Regions from separate parts of the Flavonifractor sp. An4 genome, predicted to be linked through region 2. Evidence: predicted binding sites of a transcription regulator. Region 2 holds the regulator's gene; each other region holds the start of a gene.
What was found. The regulator HrcA, encoded in region 2, represses chaperone genes, less so after heat shock. The targets are predictions, from matches to a motif close to TGTTAGCACTCNNNNNNNNNGAGTGCTAACA.
Positions count from the first base shown of each region.

Region 1: htpG (molecular chaperone HtpG) is a predicted target of HrcA. The motif match lies at 1,648-1,678, and genes of this name have one in related genera.
Region 3: clpB (ATP-dependent chaperone ClpB) is a predicted target of HrcA. The motif match lies at 3,208-3,238, and genes of this name have one in related genera.
Region 4: B5F94_RS09170 (Hsp20/alpha crystallin family protein) is a predicted target of HrcA. The motif match lies at 2,117-2,147, and genes of this name have one in related genera.

Region 1 is NZ_NFIL01000057.1:454-4,789, reverse strand. Features, by position in the region: gene htpG (molecular chaperone HtpG) at 1-1,605, opposite strand, end outside; gene B5F94_RS14820 (hypothetical protein) at 1,727-3,157, opposite strand; gene B5F94_RS14815 (IS110 family transposase) at 3,446-4,336, shown strand, end outside.
Region 2 is NZ_NFIL01000008.1:70,024-74,359, forward strand. Features, by position in the region: gene dnaK (molecular chaperone DnaK) at 1-456, opposite strand, end outside; gene grpE (nucleotide exchange factor GrpE) at 500-1,039, opposite strand; gene hrcA (heat-inducible transcriptional repressor HrcA) at 1,056-2,108, opposite strand; gene B5F94_RS05510 (GNAT family N-acetyltransferase) at 2,334-2,801, shown strand; gene B5F94_RS05515 (MBL fold metallo-hydrolase) at 2,836-3,597, opposite strand; gene B5F94_RS05520 (MATE family efflux transporter) at 3,594-4,336, opposite strand, start outside.
Region 3 is NZ_NFIL01000004.1:66,536-70,871, forward strand. Features, by position in the region: gene B5F94_RS03250 (sigma-70 family RNA polymerase sigma factor) at 1-358, opposite strand, end outside; gene clpB (ATP-dependent chaperone ClpB) at 489-3,122, opposite strand; gene B5F94_RS03260 (MATE family efflux transporter) at 3,332-4,336, shown strand, end outside.
Region 4 is NZ_NFIL01000018.1:14,909-19,244, forward strand. Features, by position in the region: gene B5F94_RS09160 (NADH peroxidase) at 39-581, opposite strand; gene B5F94_RS09165 (helix-turn-helix domain-containing protein) at 908-1,279, opposite strand; gene B5F94_RS09170 (Hsp20/alpha crystallin family protein) at 1,518-1,961, opposite strand; gene B5F94_RS09175 (AAA family ATPase) at 2,247-2,840, opposite strand; gene B5F94_RS09180 (DUF3185 family protein) at 3,074-3,256, shown strand; gene gdhA (NADP-specific glutamate dehydrogenase) at 3,513-4,336, shown strand, end outside.

The sequences.
Region 1 (4,336 bases), on a different contig from region 2:
GTCGCCCCCCAGGGTCTCCTTCAGGAAGTCCAGCACCGGCTTGTTCTCCTCCGCCTTCTGCTCCAGGGCGGCCTTCTCCTCGTCGGTCTCAGGCAGGGCGTCGTCGTCGTCCACCGACTTGAAGGCCTTGCCGTCCACCGCGCCCAGCACGTTGATCACGAACTGGTCGGCCTCGGCGGTGAGGTAGAGGATCTCGTAGCCCTTGTCCCGGATGCGCTCGGCCTGGGGCAGCTTGTCCAGCTTGGCGGTATCCTCGCCGCAGGCAAAGTAGACGTACTGCTGGTCCTCGGGCATCCGCTCCTTGTACTCGGCCAGGGTGGTCAGCTTGCCCTCCCTGGAGGACCAGAACAGCAGCAGGTCGCTGAGCAGGTCCTTGTGGACGCCGTAGTCGGCCACCACACCCATCTTGATCTGGGGACCGAAGGCCTTCCAGAAGGTCTCGTACTTCTCCCGGTCCTCCTTCTGGAGGCGGAGCAGCTCGGCCTTGATCTTCTTCTCCAGGTTGTTGGCAATGACCTTCAGCTGGCGGGTGTGCTGGAGCATCTCGCGGGAAATGTTCAGGGAGAAGTCCTGGGAGTCCACCACGCCCTTGACGAAGCGGAAGTGCTCGGGCAGCAGGTCGGCGCACTTGTCCATGATGAGCACGCCGGAGGAGTAGAGCTGCAGGCCCTTCTCATATTCCCGGGTGTAGAAGTCATAGGGGGCGTGAGAGGGGATGTAGAGCATAGCCTTGTACTCCACGGTACCCTCGGCGGAGACGTGGATCACGCTCAGGGGGTCCTCCCAGTCGCCGTACTTCTCCTTGTAGAACTGGTTGTATTCCTCGGGCTTGACCTCGCTCTTGGGCCGCTGCCACAAGGGCACCATGGAGTTGAGGGTCTCCCACTCATCATAGTCCTCCCACTCGGGCTTGTAGTCGTCGCCGGCGTCCTCCGGGCGAGGCTTCTGGCGGGACTTGTGCATGAGCATGACGATGGGGTAGTGGATATAGTCGGAGTACTTCTTCACCAGATCGGCGATGCGGTACTGCTCCAGATACTCGTCGTAGTGGTCGTCGTCGGTGTTGGCCTTGATGTGGAGCACGATGTCGGTACCCACCTTGTCCTTCTCGCAGGGCTCGATGGTGTAGCCGTCGGTACCGTCAGACTCCCACTTCCAGGCCTGGCCGGCGCCGTAGGCCTTGCTGGTAACGGTAACATGGTCGGCCACCATGAAGGCGGAATAGAAGCCCACGCCGAACTGACCGATGATGTCGGTGGTATCCCCCTCGGCCTTCTCCTGCTTGGCCATCTCCTGCTTAAACTGGAGGGAGCCGCTGCGGGCGATGGTGCCCAGGTTCTGCTCCAGCTCCTCCTTGGTCATACCGATGCCGTTGTCGCTGATGGTGAGGGTACGGGCGATCTGGTCGGGGGTGAGGGTAATCTTCAGCTCTGACCGGTCCAGGCCCACCTTGTCGTCGGTGAGGGCCTTATAGGCCAGCTTGTCCATGGCGTCGCTGGCGTTGGAGATGATCTCCCGCAGGAAGATCTCCTTGTGGGTATAGATGGAGTTGATCATCAGGTCCAGCAGTCGCTTGGATTCCGCCTGAAATTCTTTCTTTTCCACGATGAATGCCTCCTGTATATGAAAGTGTTTTTAAAAACATAGCGTTAGCACTCAATTATCCAGAGTGCTAACGCTATCATAATCCTTCGTATGAAAAATTGCAAGGGGGTTCAAGAAATGTTTACAATTCCTCTCCCGGCGTCCACAGGGCGGCCCGGAGAGCCTCCACGCTGTCAAAGTGGCTCAGGGGGCCGTCGTCCGTCGGCTCTCCCAGCCGGAGCACTCCGGTGGGCTGGCCGCCGATGGTCACCAGATAGGTGGCCTGCCAGTCCAGGCCGTGGACCCGCAACTGGCTGTCCACATAGGCGCCCCCGGCCAGCAGTTGGGGAGCCCGCTCGGGCGGATCGGTGCGGAAGGCCGCACCGATGGTGTAGGCCTTGGCATCCAGAGCAGAAGCCTGGTCCTCCTCCCGGAAGCAGGTCAGCTCCCAGCTCACGAAGCCGCCTTCGCCGCCCACCTGCGCCAGTCGGGCATCGTAGTAGGCGTCGGTCAGTTCCCGGCAGGCGGCGTAGGCCTCCTGGTCGATGTCGTCCGGGGTATCACAGCTGGTGCGAATGAGCTGGTAGAGGGACTCATCCTCCAGGTGGACCTTGCTCCGGGGCAAATTGCTCCCGCCGAAGATCTCCACCACGTTTTCCTCCAGCCCCACCTGGAGATGGAGCGCATCATCCTCGGAGTAGGCTCCCTGATCCTTTGGGGCCAGGTAGCAATCCAGGGTCCATATGATGTCGGTGTCCGAGCCATTGAGGGTGAGATCAGGATGGTCCACCGGGTGGGCCGCCGCGGCCCGGATAAGGTCGGCCAGCTGCTCCGCCTCCAGGGGATCGTTGGGTCCATACCAGCTCACAGAGCCGATATTCTCCCCCTCCAGCCCGGCCAGCAGCTCCAGCAGCTTGTCGGAGGCAGTATTCCGGTGGGACCGGATGTGCCAGTTCTCCCCGTCCTTTCCCAGGGCCAGTTCAATACGGGAGCCGTCCTCCCCCTCGTCAGTCCACAGCAGAGCGGTTCCGGCAGCCTCGTCCACCTGGCCTCCGGCGCACACGAAACAGCCGGGGCCAAAATCGCTGGTGAAGGTATACCAGGCGTCGTATTCCTCCAGATAGGGCACGCCGGAGGTGTCCAGATCGGCGGAGGTGATGCCGGCGTAGCGCTCCAGGGCCTGGTCCACCGAAGCGCGGAGGATGCGGTGGGTGGGCACGGAACCCGGCGAATTCCCCCAGGGGTAGCCGGGCAGGGCTTTCAGGGCATCGGACTCCGCCTCATCTTCGGCGCTCAATGTGCCGTCGCCGGGGAAGTAGTACAAAAAGTCAGCAAAGTCCAGATTTTTCACATCGTCATAATAACAGGTAAAGAAGCAGCTCACCGGGGCAACGTAGGTCACGCCGTCTTGCTCCACCAGGGGTGAGAAGGCCTCGTTGACCCGGTCAATCTCCTCCTGGGTCAGGGGGCGCGGCTCCGCCGCCGGAGAGGGGGATGCAGGGGGCGGTGTCTGTGCCGCGCAGCCGCACAGGGCAAGGGCCAGCAGCAGGGCAGGCAATACCGTGTGTTTCATAACAGTAACCTCCTATTACAATATATTTACGGTTCAAGGCACGGCAGCCAGCCGTGTTTTTTTCCGCATCGTTGCCAAAGCTGTTAGAATGAGAGCGTCTTGGCCTGATGCTCACCTCCAAGGACCAAAGCGTCCGCAGAAAAGTCCGTCAGCCAGCCTCTCATTCGCAGCGTTCGATTTATGCAGGTTGTTGGCCACATTGGTGCGCCCGTGTCATCAAATAGATTGGATCGGCAATGATGAAATGGCTGGTCGCCAAAGACAAATCCATGACGAGGAGCGTTGTACATGAACAATGTGGCAGGGATCGATGTTTCCAAGGGAAAGAGCACGGTGTCTGTTCTCCGTCCCTTTGGGGAAGTGGTGGCAAAGCCGTTTTCTGTTGGTCACACCGGCAGTGAACTCAAGGAGCTGGCAGACTACTTGAAAAGCCTGGACGGTGAGACGCGGGTAGTCATGGAGCACACCGGGCGCTACTATGAGCCGGTGGCCCGCTTTCTCCATGAGGAGGGCATCTTTGTTAGCGCGGTCAATCCTAAGCTCATTAAAGACTACGGAAACAACACCCTGCGAAAAGTGAAAACAGACAAGGCAGACGCCAGGAAGATTGCCCGCTATGGGCTTGACAACTGGGTGGAATTGCGCCAACATACACCCATGGACACGATTCGTATGCAGCTGAAAACGCTGAACCGGCAGCAAGGTCTGTACTCCAAAACCAAGACGATGATGAAAAACAACCTCATCGCCCTCCTGGATCAGACCTATCCCGGTGTTAACGCCCTGTTTGACAGCCCTGTCCGAGAGGATGGCAGCCAGAAATGGGTGGACTTTGCCATGGCCTTTTGGCACGTGGACTGTGTGCGGGCTATGAGCCTCACTGCCTTTTCCGAGCGCTACCGCAAGTGGTGTAAACGCCACGGCTACAACTTCAGCCAGAGCCGGGCCGTGGAGATCTACACGGACGCCCAGGATCTCATCGCCATGCTCCCAAAAGACGCCTTGACCAAAACCATGATCCGACAGGCCATTGACGCGCTGAACGCCGTTTCCAAATCTCTGGAGCAGCTCAAGGCTGAAATGCGTACTCTGGCCGCCCAGCTCCCGGAATATCCCGTTGTTATGGCTATGCGCGGCGTAGGCGATTCTCTCGGCCCCCAACTCATGGCGGAGATTGGG
Region 2 (4,336 bases):
AGCGGCGGCAGTGGGCTCGTTGATGATACGCTTCACGTCCAGACCGGCGATGCGGCCGGCGTCCTTGGTGGCCTGACGCTGAGCGTCGGTGAAGTAAGCGGGAACAGTGATGACAGCCTCGGTGACAGGCTGGCCCAGATAAGCCTCGGCGTCCGCCTTCAGCTTCTGCAGGATCATAGCGGAGATCTCCTGGGGGGTGTAGGCCTTGCCGTCCACGTTCACCTTGTAGTTGGAGCCCATCTCACGCTTGATGGAAGCGATGGTGCGGTCGGGGTTGGTGATAGCCTGGCGCTTGGCCACCTGGCCCACCATGCGCTCGCCGTCCTTGGAGAAGGCCACGACAGAGGGGGTGGTGCGGTTGCCTTCCGCGTTGGCGATAACGACGGCCTCGCCGCCTTCCATAACAGCAACACAAGAGTTGGTCGTACCGAGGTCGATACCGATGATCTTAGACATAATCAATTCCTCCAATATATCGTAAATTGTTTTTTAACATGAATTAGTTGGCCACCTTGACCATGGAGAACCGGATCACCTTTTCTTCGGTGCGGAAACCGGCCTGGAACACCTCTACGATGGTGTTCTCTCCGGCGTTCTCGTCCTCCACGTGCATGACGGCGTTGTGCAGGTTGGGGTCGAAGGTCTCGCCCAGGGCGGGGATCTCCTGAATGCCCAGCTTGGAGAGGACCTCCTTCAGCTGGGTCATGGTCATTTCCACGCCCTTCTTATAGGCCTCGTCGGCGGTGTCCTGCTTGAGGGCCCGCTCCAGGTTATCGTACACCGGCAGGAAGGCGGCGGCGGTCTCCGCCTTGGAATCGGCCCAGGCCGACTCCTTTTCCTTCTGGCTGCGGCGGCGGTAGTTGTCGTACTCGGCGGCCAGGCGGAGGAATTTGTCCTCCTGGTCGGTGAGGTTCTGCTTCAGAGCCTCCAGCTCCTCCAGCAGGGGATTGGGGGCATCCTCCGCGGCCTCGGGGGCGGCGGTCTGCGCGGTCTGCTCCTCGGGGATGACCTCTTCGGGCTGTTTCTCTTTCTTACTCATGGGATGCATTCATCTCCTATTTATGATCGTCGCTGCCGCCCGGCAGCTCGCCCTGCCCGAACAGCCGGGACAGTCCCTCGGCCAGATAGGAAAGGCGGGCGGTAATTTTGGCATAATCCATACGGGTAGGTCCCACCACACCGATAACGCCACGCATTCCGTCGCCGATATCGTAGCTGGCCACCACCACGCTGGTATCCTTCAATGCGTCGGCCACATTTTCCGGGCCGATGAGGATCTTCATGGCGGCGTCCTTGGGAACGGGGAAGCGGGCGGGATCGGCGTCCTCGGAGAGGTAGCTCAGCAGCGGCTGGGCCCGCTCCAAAGAGCGGTACTCAGGCAGCTCCAGCAGATGGGCGATGCCCGAGGTGTGGACGGTGCGCTGCTCCAGGCTTTCCAGCACCTCCATCGCGAAGGAGACCACCAAGGAGATGAGCCCGTAGGCCTCTCCGGCGGCGTGCTGGGCCACCCGCATCAGCTCCGGCGTGATCTCATCCAGAGGCAGGCCGGTAAAGGTGGCGTTGAGCAGGGTGTTGAGCATCTGCAGCTGAGCCTCCGTCAAATCGGAGGGCAGCCGGATCAGCCGGTTGCGCACCACATTGGTGTCGGTCATTACCACGATGATAAAGGCGTTGTGCTCCACCATCAGAAGGTCAAACCGGCGGATCGTCACCCGGCTCATGCCGGAGGACAGAGCAAAGGCGGGGTAGTTGGTCAACTGAGACACCACCCGGCCGGCCTGGTCCAGCACCCGGTCCAGCTCCTGCATCTTCATCCGCAGGGCCTGGTTGATGCGCTCGGTCTCCTGAAGGGAGAGCTTGTGCTCCTCCATCAGTTCGTTGACGTAGAACCGATACCCCTTGGGAGAGGGGATGCGTCCGGCGGAGGTATGGGGCTTTTCCAGCAGTCCCAGAGATTCCAGATCCGCCATCTCGTTTCGGATGGTGGCGGAAGAGATCTCCATGCCGATGGAAGAGGCAATGGCCTTGGAACCCACCGGCTCCGCCGACTGGATGTAACTTTCGATGATGGCGCGCAGGATTCGTTTTTTGCGTTCGGTTAAATCCATAGCGGCCACCTCACTTTTGATTTAGCACTCATACTACCTGAGTGCTAAAGATAATGTAGCACCGTCCGGGAAAAAAGTCAATAGGCAGGGTTGTAAATTAAATGTGAACGAAGAAAAGATAGCAGACAGACCTTCAGAATGCAAATCAGAGCGGTTGACGCGGGAGCCGTTCAATGGTATTCTATCCAATAAGGAACAATACTTGCAAACAGGAGGGGTGTCTCTGTGGACGGAACGGTGCCCGTGGAGATCATTGACTACGAGGAGCGCTACAAACAGGATCTGGAGGACATCTCTCTGCCCTGGCTGCTGGAGTATGACCTGCTGGAGCCGGTAGACCTGGAGATGCTGGCCGATCCGCACCGCTTTATCGCCGGGGGCGGCCGTGTGCTGCTGGCCCGCTGCGGCCGGGAGATTGTGGGCATGGTCATGCTGGAGCTTCAGGGCGACGGTGTGTGCGAGGCACTGAAGTTCGGCGTCAAAGAGGAGTACCGGGAGCGGGGCATTGGCACCGCCCTGATGGAGGCGGTGATCCAGGCCGCCCGGGACGCGGGACAAAAGACCATCGTGATCACCTCCAACCACAAGCTGAAGGCTGCCCTGCGGATCTATGAGAAGCTGGGATTTGAATACGTCACGTATTCTGACAAGTGGTTTCAACTGTCCGATATTAGAATGGAACGGGAATTATAAGAAAAGGACGCGCCGCAGGCGCGTCCTTTTTGATTCAGTCGGCAAATTCATACACCGCTCCGGCGGTGAGGTGGTGAAGCCTGTCGCCCAGTTCCTCCTCCAGCAGGGCGTAGGCGGGATCTCCGGTGCAGTGGCCGGTATAGATGTCCTGTACCTTTAAATCATCCCGCAGGGCGGCGGCGATGGATCGTACCTTCTCCGGGGTAGGGCCCAGGGTGGTCACGCCCTCCTTGCCCATCAGATGAAAGCCGCCCAATACCGCACGGATCGGGGTGCCGGGGAACTGTTCGGAGAGCTGGGTGAGAATCTTCACCACTCCGGCGTGGCAACAGGAGTTGAGGACCACCAGACCTTCGGAGGTCTCAGCCACCAGGGACTGCTCATGCTTCACCCGGTCGGGGATCAGGTGGAGGCCCTCCGCCAGATCCCGGGGTCCCTCCGCCAGGTCAAAGCGCTTCTCGTGCCGGCAGAACATCCCCATGTTGACGCCAATGTACTCCTTCTCCGCCCAGATCTCCGGGTCGGTGATCCGGGGCCGGGCGTAGACGGCGGCGGAGGGATTGACGGCGAAGAAGGCGTTGAAGCCGTCGGCGTGGTCATAGTGCCCGTGGGACAGAGCGGCCTTGTCCACCTTTGAAAGGTCTACCCCCAGCCTGGCGGCGTTGTACACCACCGCGCCGCACTCTCCGGCATCCAGCAGGTAGCGGCCGCCCCGGTATTCCACATAAAAGGACAGGCCATGCTCGGGAATCAGTCCATCCTGGGCGGAGTTTTCCATTAGAACGGTGATCTTCATTGGGAGACCTCCTCTTTCTTCACATATTGGGTCACGTCATTGATCCAGGCCTTGGAGCGGAACCGGGGCACACCCACAATAAATTTGGTGATCTGCTCCATGATAACGCCCACATACACCCAGAAGACACCCCACTTCAGCACCAGACCGAAGAGGGCGGACAGGGGAAGGGCCACCAGCCACAGGGGGCACACGTCGATGAGGGAGGCCGCCCGCACGTCGCCGCCGCCCCGGAGCACGCCCACGGTATTCACCGAGTTGAAGGCCCGCAGGGGGAGACAGACGCCGATCATGGTGAGCATCATGGTAGCAATTTCTCCCGCCATGGGGGACAGATGGAAGAAGGGATAGACCAGGGTGGGGAAGAAGGTATGGGTGAAGGTGACCAGCAGCCCGCCGATCACCAGGCCGCAGATCATGGCCAGAGTGTTCAAAGTGGCCCCGATCTCATAGAGGTGTTCCCGGCGCCCGGCGCCGATCTCACGGCCGATAATGATGGCGGTGGTGCCGCCCACGGCGAAGATGGCCACGGTACACAGATCCTCCAGATTGCCTGCCAGAGCCCGGGCAGCCAGGATCTCGGTGGAGTTTTCCATATGGCCCATGACCACCTTGTGCATGGAGGTGCCCAGGCCCCACAGGGTCTCGTTGAGGACCACCGGGCCGGAATAGCGGAAGAACTTCTGGATCAGGGGCCGTCCCGGCCGGAACATGAGAGTGGGCTTGAGCTGGAACCGCT
Region 3 (4,336 bases), on a different contig from region 2:
GACCTAAGGCCTTCAGAACACGGCGGACACCGTCCCGAAGGGCGGAGCGCTCGGCGTGGTCCTCCGCCCACAGGGTCCCCTGGTGTTCCTCCAGGGAGTCCTCCCGCCGGGTGGCTAATCTGCGGCGGCGGTCTTTGGCCCGGCTGCGGACCAGCACACAGAGATAGGTCTTTTCGCTCCCCCTGGCCGGGTCCCACGTTTGAGTGCCGTCTACATAGGCCCACAGAGTGTCCTGGACGCACTCCTCGGCTTCCTCCGGGTATCCGGGCAGCAGAGCGTCCGCCACCGTGCGCAGCAGTCTGCCGTACTGGTCCAGCACCCGCTGGGCCTCCCGGTCCCGGTCCATGGTGGTATCCATGCCTTTCCCCCCTTTCACCCAACAGTACGATAGAGCAGCGGAATACCTGACGATGTTCCCCACAATTTTATCAAAAAAAGCCCCTGAACGGGGGTAAATCCGTTCAGGGGCTGGTGGGAGTTGGAAAGAATCAGGCCTGGTCCACGACCTGGCCGGAGAGGACGCTTTTGGCCTCCACGGTCAGTTCGCCATTGACGCAGTCCACGGTAAGGGTATCGCCAGGTTCCACCTGGTCGGCGATGATCTTCCGGCTGATGAGGGTTTCCACCCCGTGCTGCACAAAGCGGCGCAGGGGACGGGCACCGAAAGCAGGATCGTAGGCGCTGTCGATGATGAAGCGCTTGGCAGCGTCAGTGAGGACCACCTTCAGCTGCTTCTCCTCCAGACGGCGGTTGAGCTCGCTTACCAGCAGGTCGATGATGTGGGTGATGTTGTCCTTGGTGAGGGGCTTGTAGAACACAATCTCATCCAGACGGTTGAGGAACTCGGGCCGGAAGGAGTGGCGCAGCAGTTCCTGTACAGCGCTCTTGGCCTCCTCAGTGATCTCGCCATTGGCGTCGATGCCGTCCAGCAGGTACTGGGAGCCCAGGTTGGAGGTCAGGATGATGATGGTGTTCTTGAAGTCCACGGTGCGGCCTTGGCTGTCGGTAATGCGGCCGTCGTCCAGCACCTGGAGCAGGATGTTGAACACATCGGGATGGGCCTTCTCCACCTCGTCGAAGAGGACCACAGAGTAGGGGTGACGGCGGACGGCTTCGGTGAGCTGACCGCCCTCCTCATAGCCCACATATCCCGGAGGGGCGCCGATCAGACGGGACACAGAGAATTTCTCCATGTACTCGCTCATGTCGATACGCACCATGTTTTTCTCGGAGTCAAACAAGGCCTCGGCCAGGGTCTTGGCCAGCTCGGTCTTGCCCACGCCGGTGGGGCCCAGGAACAGGAAGGAGCCGATGGGCCGGTTGGGGTCGGCGATACCGGCCCGGCTGCGCAGAATGGCCTCGGACACCAGACGAACGGCCTCGTCCTGGCCCACCACACGCTGGTGGAGGATATCTTCCAGGTGGAGCAGCTTCTCGCGCTCACCTTCCATCAGCTTGGCCACGGGAATACCGGTCCAGCGCTCAATGATGCGGGCAATCTCCTCCTCGGTGACCTTATCCCGCAGCAGGGAACGGGCTTTGCCTTCGTTGGCGATGGCCTCCTCCGCCTCCAGCTGCTTGCGCAGCTCGGGGATGCGGCCGTACTGCAGCTCGGCGGCCTTGTTCAGGTCGTACTGCCGCTGAGCCTTCTCCAGCTCGGCGTTGGCAGCCTCCAGGTCCTCACGCAGCTTCTGAACCTTGCCGATGGCATTCTTCTCGTTCTCCCACTGGGCCTTCTTGGCGTTGAACTTATCCCGCATCTCGGCCAGCTCCTTCTGGATCTCGGCCAGGTGCTCACGGGACAGGGCGTCGTCTTCCTTCTTCAGGGCGGCCTCCTCGATCTCGTGCTGGATGATCTTACGCTGGATGATGTCCAGCTCGGTGGGCATGGAGTCGATCTCGGTGCGGATCATGGCGCAGGCCTCGTCGATCAGGTCGATGGCCTTATCGGGCAGGAAACGGTCGGTGATATAGCGGTCGGACAGGGTAGCGGCGGCGATGATGGCGCCGTCCTGGATCTTCACGCCGTGGAACACCTCATAGCGCTCCTTCAGGCCACGGAGGATGGCAATGGTGTCCTCCACTGTGGGCTCGTTGACCATAACGGGTTGGAACCGCCGCTCCAGGGCGGCGTCCTTCTCGATATACTGGCGGTACTCGTTGAGGGTGGTGGCGCCAATGCAATGGAGCTCGCCACGGGCCAGCATGGGCTTCAGCAGATTGCCGGCGTCCATGGCGCCCTCGGTCTTGCCGGCGCCCACAATGGTGTGCAGCTCATCGATGAAGAGGATGATACGACCCTCGGACTTCTTCACCTCGTTGAGGACGGCCTTCAGCCGCTCCTCAAACTCGCCCCGGTACTTGGCACCCGCAATGAGGGAACCCATATCCAGAGCGAAGATGGTCTTGTCCTTCAGTGAGCCGGGCACGTCGCCCTTGACGATACGCTGGGCCAGGCCCTCGGCGATGGCGGTTTTGCCTACGCCGGGTTCACCGATGAGGACGGGGTTGTTTTTGCTCTTGCGGCTCAGAATACGGATCACGTTGCGGATCTCATCATCACGGCCGATTACCGGGTCCAGCTTATTTTGCCGGGCCCGCTCCACCAAGTCGGAGCCATACTTCTTCAGGGCGTTGTAGGTGTCCTCCGGGTTGTCGGAGGTGACCCGCTGATTGCCGCGGACGGCGGTCAGAGCCTGGAGCACCCCTTCCTTGGTGACGTTATAGGTACGGAAGAGTTCCTTCAGCTCCCGGTTGGCGGTGTCGATCAGGGCCAGCAGCAGGTGCTCCACCGAGACATATTCGTCCTTCATGGAGGAGGCAATGGACTCGGCGGTATTCAGGCACTTGTCCACATCCTGAGCCACATAGATCTTGCCCTGCTCACGGCCGGAGCCGGAGACACGAGGCAGTTTTTCCACCTCCGCCTTGGTGGCGGCGGTGAAAGAGGGAACGGTGAGACCCATGTTCCCCAACAGCTGGGGAATCAGGCCGGACTCGTCGCTGAGCAGTGCCAGCAGCAGGTGAGGCTGCTCGATCTGCTGGTTACCATATTCCGTGGCCAGACTCTGGGCGGTCTGGACGGCCTCCAGAGACTTCTGGGTATATTTCTGTGCATTCATAAAAAACACTCCTTTCAAGGGGCAGCTTTTTGTTTGTCCTCAGTATAGTCCCCTGCAAAACAAAAATCATGAACGGAGTGTGAATTTTTAGCACTCATATGAAGAGAGTGCTAAAACCTTCGGCGGGTGGAGTGATTTGACAGGATAGCCCCTTTACGAGCGCAGAAAAAAGAGGTATAATGCCGTGGACTGCCTGAAGGAGGAGCGAGATGAAACGGACCAACGATTTGGGGCATGATCCAGTTTTTCGCCTGGTATGTAAGCTGGCCATTCCGACCATGCTGGCTCAGCTGGTCAGCGTACTCTATAGCATCGTAGACCGCATTTACATCGGAAATATTCCGCAGATCGGGGATCTGGCCCTGGCAGGAGTGGGTGTGTGCGGACCTATCGTCACCCTGCTCGGTTCCTTTGCATCCCTGGTTGGATTGGGCGGCTCGCCTATCCTGGCCATGCGGATGGGGGAGGGGAACCGGAAGGAGGCCAGCCGGGTGCTGTCCAACAGCTTCTTCATGCTGTTGGTACTGGCGGTGGGGTTGACAGGGCTGTTCCTGCTGCTTAAGGGGCAGCTGCTCCAGTGGTTTGGCGCCAGTCCGGCCACCTTTGGCTATGCGGATACTTATTTGACCATCTACACCGCCGGCACCTTCTTTGCCCTGATGGCCACCGGCATGAACAGCTTTTTGATCGCCCAAGGCTATTCTGGCCTGGGTATGGCCACAGTGATGCTGGGGGCGGTGCTCAATATTGTGCTGGACCCCATTTTTATCTTTGTTTTAAAGTTGGATGTGGCGGGTGCGGCTCTGGCTACGGTCATCTCCCAGATGGCATCCTGCGCCTTCGTGCTCTGCTCTCTGCTGCGGAAAAAGATGCCGGTGCCCCTGCGATGGGGCGGCTTTGACCGGAAGATCATGATGCGGATCGTCACATTTGGCTTGTCCCCCTTCCTGATCATTGCCACCGACAGCGTGCTGCTCATCGTCCTCAACACAGTGCTCCAGCACTACGGCGGCCCAGAGTTGGGCGACAAGCTGGTGGTCTGCGCCACCATTGTGCAGAGCTATCTGCTTCTCATCACCATGCCCATGGGTGGCCTGACCTTGGGTACTCAGCCGGTGATCAGCTTTAACTACGGGGCGGGCAACGTCGCCCGGATTAAGCGGGCCATGAAATCCATTGTGGGATTGTGCCTGACCTTCTGCGCCCTGATGACT
Region 4 (4,336 bases), on a different contig from region 2:
CATTCCCTCTCAAAAAGTGCTTATTTATGCGGTTTCAATTAGCCGAAGTAACGCTTCAGCAGGCCCTCGAAAGCCTTGCCGTGGCGGGCCTCGTCGCGAGCCATCTCGTGAACGGTGTCGTGGATGGCGTCCAGGTTGTGCTGCTTGGCCAGCTTAGCCAGGTCAGTCTTGCCCTGGGTAGCGCCGTTCTCGGCGTCCACACGCATCTCCAGGTTCTTCTTGGTGGAGTCGGTCACGACCTCGCCCAGCAGCTCGGCAAACTTAGCGGCGTGCTCAGCCTCTTCGTAGGCAGCCTTCTCCCAGTACAGGCCGATCTCGGGATAGCCCTCGCGGTGAGCCACACGGGCCATAGCCAGGTACATACCAACCTCAGAGCACTCGCCCTGGAAGTTCTCACGCAGGCCCTGGATGATCTCCTCGGGAGCGCCCTTGGCCACGCCTACCACGTGCTCAGAAGCCCAGGTCTTATCGCCGCCCTGGAGCACGAACTTCTCCTTGGGAGCCTTGCAGATGGGGCAGAAATCAGGGGCGGAATCCCCTTCGTGAACATAACCGCAAACAGAGCAGACCCACTTTTTCATGTGATTTTCCTCCTAATTTGTCATTCATTTTATTTCATTTCGGGTTAGCCGGAAGTGCTAATCAGTAATGATTATCATTTCTGATATTAAGATAGCACAACTTAACTCTGCCGTCAAGTGTTTTTTTCAAATTCAAAAAACTTTTTTACTTCCTCTTACTTTCCATATTTCCGTCGATAACGGCGGTGCCCCAGGACCAGGATTAACACCCCTGCTGCTACCAGGATTCCGCCCAGTACGATCTGAGTAATGATAGGACCATACATAAAAGACATCACACGGTCCATACTACTATTATAAAGATCAAGATCCATTCTCTTATCCCCCTATGACAGGAATCCGGGTAACTTCATAAACTCACACAAGCCGCTCACCGCAGAAAGCTGCAGCACTCCCCGGATCAGTAAATACGCGCCCACCGCCAGCGGCAAAATCCCCAGCAGATACCATCTGGGTTCTCTCTTCTCAGGCGCAGCCTCTGTGGGCGGCCCCGGATTTGGCATCTCTCCCAGCAGCAGCTGGTCCGTGGTAATCCCAAACAGCCTGGCCAGTGCCACAATCTTATCCAGTTCCGGCTGGGCAGCATCGCCTTCCCACTTGCTCACCACCTGACGGGACACCCCCAGCAGTTCGGCCAGTTTTTCCTGAGACATACCTGCGCGCTTGCGGTAATTCAGAATCCGCTCTCCCAAGGTCATTCTTTCTCGCCATCCTTTCTTCCGGCCTTACCGGACAGGTTCAGCCTATCAAACCATCCGGTTTTTCGCCATAAAGTTTGGCTTGAACTTCCGCAACCGCTGGTTGCCAAAGGGCTTTTCAAGCGAAATCATCATACCATAGCCGGCAGAACAGATTCAAGGGCTCCTTGGTAAAGATCCCGTATGTCAAAAAAACGGGCGCGCTGCAATATGCAGCGCGCCCATTTTTAATACTTGCTTACTCGATGGCAATGGTGTGGTTCACAGGCAGCTGCTGAACCATCTTGGGCAGGGTAATCTTCAGAATGCCATCCTCAAACTTAGCGGAGACATCCTTGGCTTCCACATGATCGCCCACATAGAAGCTGCGGCTGCACTGGCCCGCATAGCGCTCCCGGCGCAGATAACGGCCGTTCTTTTCCTCCTCATCCTTGTCCAGGCCCTTGGCAGCGCTGATTGTCAGACAGCCATCCTTCAGTTCCAGCTGGACCTCATCCTTCTTAAAGCCGGGCAGATCCACATCCAACTCATAGGTATTCTCAGTCTCCCGCACATCGGTCTTCATCAGATTCTTACCGTGCTTACCATAGAGCGGGTTGTGATCGGAAAAAACCGACATCCGGTCAAAGGGGTCCTGGAAAAACTCATCAAACAAATTCTCACCAAAAATGCTAGGTAACATAAGTCATACCTCCATTCGTCTTCTGCGGCTCGTAGCTGGGGAGTGGGACCTCTCGGTGGCGAGCTTTTGTTACCTGCTTTGTTTTCTTGTAACCGTACCTCGGTCCGATTCCCTTTCGGTCCTCTTTCCTAAGCACAGCCTTATTATAACACCAGAATTAGCACTGTCAATAGGAGAGTGCTAATGTTCACACAATCAATCAATATTGTTCACAATTTATGAGATTTTTTCCATAAAAAAAGCCGGAACCCGTTGCGGTGCAACGGGTTCCGGCTTTTTAAAAAATCAGCTGTCGGCAATCGCCTGGGCTGCGGCACGAATCACAGCCACACAGGCGTCGATACCGATGCGGCTGTTGACGCACAAATCGTATTCCCGACTCTGTCCCCAGCGGCCGGTGGCAAAATAGTTATAATAGGAGGCCCTGGCTTTATCCTGCCGGATCACATAGCTCTCCAGATTGTTCTCCTGTACACCGTACTCCTCCCGGACGCGGCGGATTCGCTGATCCAGAGGCGCATTGACAAACACCTTCAGGCAGCGGGGCTGATCCCGGAGAATATAGTCGGCACAGCGGCCTACAATGACGCAGGACTCTCTGGCAGCAGCCTCCTTAATGACCTTGGCCTGAGCGATAAACACCTGGTCGGGTACCGACGGCGTCTGTACGCTGGTATAGAGGTCATAGAGAAAACTGTTGGTGGGGCGCTGATGCTCGGCGTTGCGGATAAAGTGCTCGGAAAAGCCGGTCTTTTTGGCCACATCGGAGATCAGCTGCTTGTCGTAGAACGTGATGCCCATCTCCTCGGACAACTGTTTGGCAATGAGCCGTCCGCCGGAGCCATATTCACGGCCGATGGTGATGACGATATGCTTCATAAGGACACCTCCTATCCTGATTTTAGTATAATGCTTTTTCCACCTTCCGTCAAAGAGTTTTTCATACCTTATATTTATTATCCTATGTTAACACGCAAAATTTATTACGGCTTTCGATTGACTTTCTTTCGAACTTGAGTATAATAGTTGCCATTTGGACCCTGCGCCCAGATGATCTTTTCCCGCCTCAATGGGAACAGAAAAAGAGAGTACAAAGAGAAAGGAGTGTCCATATGTTTATCCTGGGTATCATTCTGATCATCGCCGGTATCGGCTGCGCCGGTTACGGTTTTATGCAGAACAACAGCCTGGAGGCCCAGTTCACCAGCATCATGAGCAGCGGTACCGCTAACCCCGGCACCATGTTCATCGTCATCGGCGTGATCCTGCTGGTGGTCGGCAAAAAGAAGAACTAAGGTATTACATATGCCACGGGCGGTCGCCAATGCGACCGCCCGTTCCTCTTTGCAACCTGGCAGTCAAACTGGTGCACTTCCTACCGGTCGGATCGGGTGTTTTTCGTCAAATATGCAATTCTTCTTTTTTCTCTTGCATTTCATGGCGCTATGAATTATAATAACTTCAACACAGCAAAGTGTTCCTCTGAACAGCTGAACACAATCAAATTTCGGTCGGTCCCCCTAGGGCCGCCAAGCAAAGGGGTTTGGCATTATGGCATTTACGATCACCAATTCTTACCTTCAGAACGTGTACGAAGGCGTCTGCAAGAAGAACGCCCATGAGCCCGAGTTCCTCCAGGCTGTAGGCGAGGTTATGGAATCCCTCCAGCCCGTGTACAATCAGAAGCCCGAGCTGGCCAAGATGGGCATTATGGACCGTATGGTGGAGCCTGAGCGCAGCCTGCTGTTCCGCGTGTCCTGGGTGGACGACCATGGCCAGGTCCAGGTGAACCGCGGCTACCGGGTGCAGTTCTCCACCGCCATCGGCCCCTCCAAGGGCGGCCTGCGGTTCCATCCCTCCGTCAACCTGTCCATCATCAAGTTTCTGGGCTTTGAGCAGGTATTCAAGAACTCCCTGACCGGTCTGCCCATGGGCGGCGGCAAGGGCGGTTCCGACTTTGATCCCAAGGGCAAGAGCAGCAACGAGGTCATGCGTTTCTGCCAGTCCTTCATGACTGAGCTGCAGCGCCACATTGGCCCTGACACCGACGTGCCCGCCGGCGACATCGGCGTGGGCGCCCGTGAGATCGGCTACCTGTTTGGCCAGTATAAGCGGATCCGCAACGAGTTTAACGGCGTGCTGACCGGCAAGGGCCTGACCTACGGCGGCTCCCTGGCCCGCACTGAGGCCACCGGCTACGGCCTGTGCTACTTCACCAACGAGATGCTCAAGGCCGCCGGCAAGTCCTTCCAGGGCCAGAGCGTGGTGATCTCCGGCTCCGGCAACGTGGCCATCTACGCCAACCAGAAGGCTACCCAGCTGGGCGGCAAGGTCATCGCCATGAGCGACTCCAACGGCTACATCGTGGACGAGAA